3 regions of the Micromonospora sp. NPDC048894 genome follow, and region 2 is predicted to be linked to each of the others. Evidence: predicted binding sites of a transcription regulator. Region 2 holds the regulator's gene; each other region holds the start of a gene.

Region 1 (2,265 bases), on a different contig from region 2:
ATGCCCTCCTCGACGGCGGCCTTCGCGTTGCGGACGGCGTCCTCGATGCGGTGCTTGCGCTCCTTCAGCTCGACCTCGGTGGCCGCGCCGACCTTGATCACCGCGACGCCGCCAGCCAGCTTGGCCAGCCGCTCCTGCAGCTTCTCGCGGTCGTAGTCGGAGTCGCTCTTGTCGATCTCGGCCCGGATCTGGTTGACCCGGCCCTGGATCTGGTCGGCGTCGCCGGCACCGTCGACGATGGTGGTCTCGTCCTTGGTCACCACGACCTTGCGGGCCCGGCCCAGCATGTCGAGGCCGACGGCGTCCAGCTTGAGGCCGACCTCCTCGCTGATGACCTGGCCACCGGTGAGGATGGCGATGTCGGCGAGCATGGCCTTGCGGCGGTCACCGAAGCCCGGCGCCTTGACGGCGACCGACTTGAAGGTGCCCCGGACCTTGTTGACGACCAGGGTCGCCAGGGCCTCACCCTCGATGTCCTCGGAGATGATCAGCAGCGGCTTGCCCGACTGCATGACCTTCTCCAGGATCGGGAGCAGGTCCTTCACCGAGGAGATCTTGCTGTTGACGATGAGCAGGTAGGGGTCGTCGAAGACGGCCTCCATACGCTCCGGGTCGGTCATGAAGTACGCGGAGATGTAGCCCTTGTCGAAGCGCATGCCCTCGGTGAGCTCCAGCTCCAGCCCGAAGGTGTTGCTCTCCTCGACGGTGATGACGCCTTCCTTGCCGACCTTGTCCATCGCCTCGGCGATGATCTCGCCGACGGTGCTGTCACCGGCGGAGATGGAGGCGGTGGAGGCGATCTGCTCCTTGGTCTCGACGTCCTTGGCGAGCTTGGACAGCTCCTCCGAGACGCTGGCCACGGCAGCCTCGATGCCCCGCTTCAGGGCCATCGGGTTGGCACCGGCGGCCACGTTGCGCAGACCCTCGCGCACCAGGGCCTGGGCCAGGACGGTCGCCGTCGTCGTGCCGTCACCGGCGACGTCGTCGGTCTTCTTGGCGACCTCCTTGACCAGCTCGGCGCCGATCTTCTCGTACGGGTCCTCGAGCTCGATCTCCTTGGCGATGCTCACACCATCGTTGGTGATGGTGGGGGCACCCCACTTCTTCTCGAGCACCACGTTGCGGCCCTTGGGGCCGAGGGTCACCTTTACGGCGTCGGCGAGCTGGTTCATGCCCCGCTCGAGGCCGCGGCGAGCCTCTTCGTCGAACGCGATCATCTTGGCCATACGGCGTTGTCCTCCTGGACACTCACGGGCCACCCGGGGGTTTGTGTCCCCGGACGGGCCGCCTGGTGTACGCACCTTGGGGACGTCGCCACCTGGCGACGACGACGTCCTCCTCGGTCGGGCCGGACAGCCCGCGACGACCGGCCATGTGCCACCCGACGCCATCGAGACGCCGATGTGACCGTGGCCCTACCGCCCCGACCATTGGCACTCACCGTATGCGAGTGCCAATGACCTGTTTAGCACTCTCCCCTGCCGAGTGCAAGCACGATGGGGCCGGTCAGCCGAGTTCCGCCACCAGTCGCGCGACGTTCACCGGCCCCTCCTGCGCGCGCTGCTCGGCGTACGTCACGACCAGGCCGACCAGCTGCACCAGGTAGACCGGCACGACCAGCACGGCGCTCACCAGGATCACCGCCACCGCACCCGCGGCGGTGCCGGGCGCGGTGAACGGGTCGGTGCCGAACGGCACGGTGCCGACCGACTCCACCACCCCACCGAGCACGCTGCCGAGCAGCACCGCGAGTGCGACCAGCGCCACCCGGCCGAGCACCATGCCCAACCGGTCGTGGAACATGCGGAACGAGCGCCCGATCGGGTTCTGCCCCTCGAACAGGTAGACCGGGCCGGCGAGGGCGAGGGCGAACGCCAGGTAGATGCCCGGCAGCAGGCACAGGCAGAAGCCGACGCCGATGAGCAGGCCCAGCACCAGCATCCAGCCCCACAGGCCGAGGCAGCGGCGCGCGCCGTAGCGCAGCGCGCCGGGCAGGTCGGCCGGCTGGCCGGCGGCCTGCCGGGCCACCACCCAGGTGCCACCCGCCCAGCCGATGCCCTGCACCACCCCGAAGGCCAGCGCGACCAGGAACACCGAGACCCCGTAGATCACCAGGTCACTGAGGTAGCCGTCGGGAATCGAGCCGTCGGCGGGCAGCGGGGCGGCGTCGGGCCCCGTGCCGAGGGAGAGCAGGGACACCGCCACCGCCGGCACGACCTGGGTGAGCAGCATCAACGGCAGCAGGGTCCGCCAACTTCGACGCAA
Region 2 (2,265 bases):
CGGTCAGCGAGCGGCGGGTCCGCACCCGGCCGTCGCCGGCACAGGTCGGGCAGGGGTGCGGGATGGTGGTGCCGTAGCCCTGGCAGACGGTGCACGGGCGGGCCGACACCACCTGGCCGAGGAAGGTCCGCTGCACCGACTGCACTTCGCCCCGGCCCCCGCACGCCTCGCAGGTCGCCAGGTGGGTGCCGGCTGCGGTGCCCGCCCCGGAGCAGGTGGTGCAGAGCACTGCGGTGTCGACGGTGATTGGGGCCTCGACGCCGAAGGCGGTCTCGTGCAGGTCCAGTTCCAGCCGCAGGATCGCGTCGGCTCCGGGGCGGGTACGCGGGCGCGGACCGCGCGCCCCACCGGCCGCACCACCGAAGAAGGCGTCCATGATGTCCTGGAAGCCGACGAACGGGCCGGCCCCACCGGGGCCGCCCGGGCCTCCGGCGCCCCCGCCGCCCGGGGCGAGCGGGTCGCCGCCCAGGTCGACGATCTGCCGCTTCCGGTCGTCCGAGAGGACCTCGTACGCGGCGTTGATGTCCTTGAACTTCTCCTGTGCCTCCGGGTCCGGATTGACGTCCGGGTGGAACTGCCGCGCCAGCTTGCGGTAGGCGCGCTTGATCTCGTCATCGGAGGCTTCCCGGCCGACGCCGAGAATGCCGTAGTAGTCCCTGGCCACTGCGTTCCGTGTCCTCATGTTCGTCTCGCGTTGCGCCGGTCGGCGGCCGGAGCCGGCCGTCGGCCCTGACTGGTCAGTTCTGGGCCAGCAGCTCGCCCACGTAGCGTGCCACGGCCCGCACCGTGGCGATGGTGCCGGGGTAGTCCATCCGGGTCGGGCCGAGCACGCCCAGCCCACCGACGATGGTGCTGCCGGGGCCGTACCCGGTGCTGACCACCGAGGCGGCCCGCAGGTTGTCGACCTCGTTCTCGTCGCCGATCAGCACCCGGGTGGTGCTCGGTTCGGCCTCGCCGATCAGCTTGAGCAGGACGACCTCCTCTTCGAGCGCCTCCAGGATGGGTCGCAGCGAACCCTGGAAGTCGAGCAGGCCGCCCCGGGTGAGGTTGGCGGTGCCGGCGAGCGCCAACCGCTCCTCGGTGCGCTCGACGAGGGTCTCCAGCAGCACGGTGGACAGGGTGGTCATGGCCCCGCGCAGGTGCGGCGCGGACTCCTCGACCAGCGCCTGGACCAGCGGTGGGGTGTCGGACAGCCGACTGCCGACCAGTTTCTCGTTGACCAGCCGGCGCAGGTCGGTGACGTCGTCGGCGGGGACCGGCGTGGGCAGTTCGACCAGCCGCTGCTCGACCCGCCCGGTGTCGGCGATCATGACCAGCATCAGCCGGGTGGTGGAGATCGGCACCAGCTCCAGGTGCCGCACCGACGAGCGGGCCAGCGACGGGTACTGCACGACGGCGACCTGCCGGGTGAGCTGCGCCAGCAGCCGTACGGTGCGGTGCACCACGTCGTCGAGGTCGACCGCGCCGACCAGGAACCGCTCGATGGCCCGACGTTCGGCGGGGCTGAGCGGTTTGACCCGGGAGAGCCGGTCGACGAAGAGGCGGTAGCCCCGGTCGGTGGGCACCCGGCCGGCGCTGGTGTGCGGCTGGCGGATGTAGCCTTCCTCCTCCAGCACCGCCATGTCGTTACGGACGGTCGCCGGGGAGACCCCGAGCTGGTGCCGCTCGACGAGCGTCTTGCTGCCGACGGGCTCCTGCGTGGCGACGTAGTCCTCGACGATCGCCCGCAGCACGGCGAGTTTGCGGTCGTCGAGACCCATCTCCCACCTCCTGTCGCACGGCGACCGGACTTCTGACGCGTCCGGCGAGCGCTCTGGCACTCGACTGTAGCGAGTGCCAGTCTACGACGGCAGTACCGCCGCTGCGTTGATCAACGACGGACCGTCGGTGCGACCGCCCCGGTGGGTTGCCGGCGTGGCCGCTGACCGAATGTCGAGGCCAACCTCACCAGTGTCGCTCTGGTGCACCCTTGCCAGCAGCCCCTACCGTGACGGGCATGACTGAACCACCTCGCCCGCCCGGCGCGGGGGACGGCTACCCGCCGGACCCGAACGCTGGCCAGGGCTCGCCATATGAGCCGCCCACCGCACCACTGTCCGGGGCACCGGGTGCAGGCGGGTATCCCCCGCCCGGCGGGTATCCGCCGCCCACCGGCGACCAGCCGCCGTCGGGTGGCTACGACCCGTCGGGGGGCTACGGCCCGCCGGGTGGCTACCCCCCGGCCGGTGGCGGATATCCGACCGCCGGCGCGTACGGCGCCCCGAC
Region 3 (2,265 bases), on a different contig from region 2:
GCAGGAGTGGATCATCCTCGGATGACGACGCTGAAGCGGCTCCCTTCCGGCTGACCGACGGACCGTTGCGCCTGATCGGGGCGTACGGCCAGGTAGAGCGCAGACGAGCCGTCCCCGGCCCCGGCGCCCACCACGTCGAGGACCAGGGCGTCGGCCGCCAGCAGAACAGGTGCTCCAGCGCTGCGCCCGGCCGGCAGCACGAGCAGGTCGACCCGTGCACCGGGGCGCAGGACCGCGAGGGCGGCCGGTTCGGCCAGGCGGACGGGCACTCCCACGAAGCCGCTCGGCAGCGGTACGGCAGTCGGGGTGCCTTCCTCGGCGGGCCTTCCGGTCTCCTGCGTACCGGACCGGGGGTCGCCCACCCCGTCGGGGACGCCGGCCCCGCTGACGCCCGGTCGTACCGTCCGATGGTGCGGCTGGCCGGACTGGCCGCCGACGGCGGGCCCGGCCACGGTCGGTGGGTCCGGACATCCCGCCGCGTTGAATGTGCCGGCGGGAGGTCCGGCCGCGCTGGGCCTGCCGGTGGCGGGATCTGTGGCATGGGGCCTCCCCATGGGAGGTCCCGCCGGGCCGAGGGCGACGGCAGGTGGTGGGGCACCGGTGGAACAGCCAGCCGGGGTGTCCATGACGATCACCGCCAGCCCCAGCAGGACCGCCACCAAGGCCGCCCGCAACATGGTCCCCCCACCGGGGCGACGCGGCCAGCGGAATGCTCGCAGCGAGCCTTCTCCATCGACCGCACCGGTCACCATGCAACACCCTCTGCCGCTCACCGGATGCCCTGGCGGCACCCCCCGGCCCAGCAGGCTATGTCGCACCCACCCAAACCCCACGCCCCCTCACCCACGCCCTGTGGACAACACCCCGCCTGTGGAAAACCCCACCCCCACCCGTCCCCCCACCCCCGTCCCCCCACCCCCGCCCGTCCACCCACCCACCCACAAGTGGCGTGATCAAGAGGTTTGCGTCAAATACCGCGATCAACTTGACGCAAATCTCTTGATCACTGCGTCAACGTGACGCAAAGCTCTTGATCGCGGGGGCGGGGTGGGGCGGTGGGGGAGGGGGTCAGGAGGTCGTGGTGGTGGGGGCGGGCTTGGTGGAACTGGTCGAGCCCGACGGGCCGGAGGTGGTGGACGAGGAGGACGAGTTGGGGGTCGAGGAACCGCCCGAGGTCGACGACGAGCCGGAGCCCGAGGAGTCGCCACCGGAAGAGGTGCCCTCCGACTTCGCCGGCTTCGTCGTGCCGCCCTTGCCCTCGGTGCCCGCCGCCCGGGAGTCGGTGCGGTAGAAGCCGGAGCCCTTGAACACGACCCCGACCGAGTTGAAGACCTTGCGCAGCCGCCCCTCGCACGCGGGGCACTCGGTCAGCGGCTCGTCGGAGAACGACTGCACCGCCTCGAGCTGGTGGCCGCACGCGGTGCAGGCGTACTGGTACGTGGGCACGTTCTCCTCCGGATCTGGTTCAGCCGATTGGCACTCGACGTATTCGAGTGCCAATGGTGCGTCATCGGACCCGGGTTCGTCCAGCGGACGTGATCGTCACCCACCCGCCGGGAGGTCCGGACCAGCGGGGGAGCAGGCGCGAACCGGACCTCGGCGAGCCGGGTCCGCACCCCACCACCGGCGAAGTTCGACGCCGTCGGCGCACCGCCCGCCGTCGGCAGGGCGCCACCAGCGAAGTCCGACGTCGTCACTGCACCGCGCCGCCGCAGAGCCCGACGCCGTCACCGGACCGCAGAATCAGCGGAGTCCGACGTCGTCAGTGCACCGTGCCACCACGGAGCCCGACGCCGTCAGTCGAAGCGGGGCCCGACGCCGTCAGCCGACCGCAGCATCAGCGGAGCCCGACGCCGTCAGCGCAATCCCGTCCCGGGTGAGCAGGCGCAGACCTTCCGACGGGGTGAGAGCCGCCCGCACCGGCCGGTCGTGCGGCTGGGCGGGCAGCGCCGGGAGCAGTTCACCGTCGTGCAGCAGCGCCACGGTCATGGTGGCCGCCGGTACCCGGGCCAGCGCCCGGTCGTAGGAGCCGCCGCCCCGGCCCAGCCGTAGGCCGTGCCGGTCCACCGCCAGGGCGGGCACCACCACCAGGGATGCTCCGACGATCGCCGTCCGGCCCCGCCGGGGTCCGTGCGGCTCGCGCATCCCCCGGCCGGCGGCGACCAGGGTGCCCGGTCCGGCGTATGGGGCCCAGTCCAGGTCGAGGTCGTCGCGGAGCACGGGCAGCAGCAGCTCCGCCCCGGCCGGCAGCGCGGCCCGGAGCAC

What was found. Region 2 encodes HrcA, which represses chaperone genes, less so after heat shock. Its sites were predicted from a motif close to GGTTNGCACNCTCNNNNNGAGNGTGCNAACC; they were not measured.
Region 1: groL (chaperonin GroEL) is a predicted target of HrcA. The motif match lies at 1,429-1,459, and genes of this name have one in related genera.
Region 3: AB0C22_RS18855 (FmdB family zinc ribbon protein) is a predicted target of HrcA. The motif match lies at 1,472-1,502, and genes of this name have one in related genera.

Annotation. Positions count from the first base shown of each region.
Region 1 is NZ_JBEZFY010000019.1:115,583-117,847, forward strand. Features, by position in the region: gene groL (chaperonin GroEL) at 1-1,226, opposite strand, end outside; gene AB0C22_RS29160 (hypothetical protein) at 1,507-2,265, opposite strand.
Region 2 is NZ_JBEZFY010000006.1:429,906-432,170, forward strand. Features, by position in the region: gene dnaJ (molecular chaperone DnaJ) at 1-664, opposite strand, end outside; gene hrcA (heat-inducible transcriptional repressor HrcA) at 738-1,760, opposite strand; gene AB0C22_RS16525 (DUF4870 domain-containing protein) at 1,997-2,265, shown strand, end outside.
Region 3 is NZ_JBEZFY010000008.1:41,235-43,499, forward strand. Features, by position in the region: gene AB0C22_RS18850 (hypothetical protein) at 12-452, opposite strand; gene AB0C22_RS18855 (FmdB family zinc ribbon protein) at 1,069-1,446, opposite strand; gene AB0C22_RS18860 (5-formyltetrahydrofolate cyclo-ligase) at 1,822-2,265, opposite strand, start outside.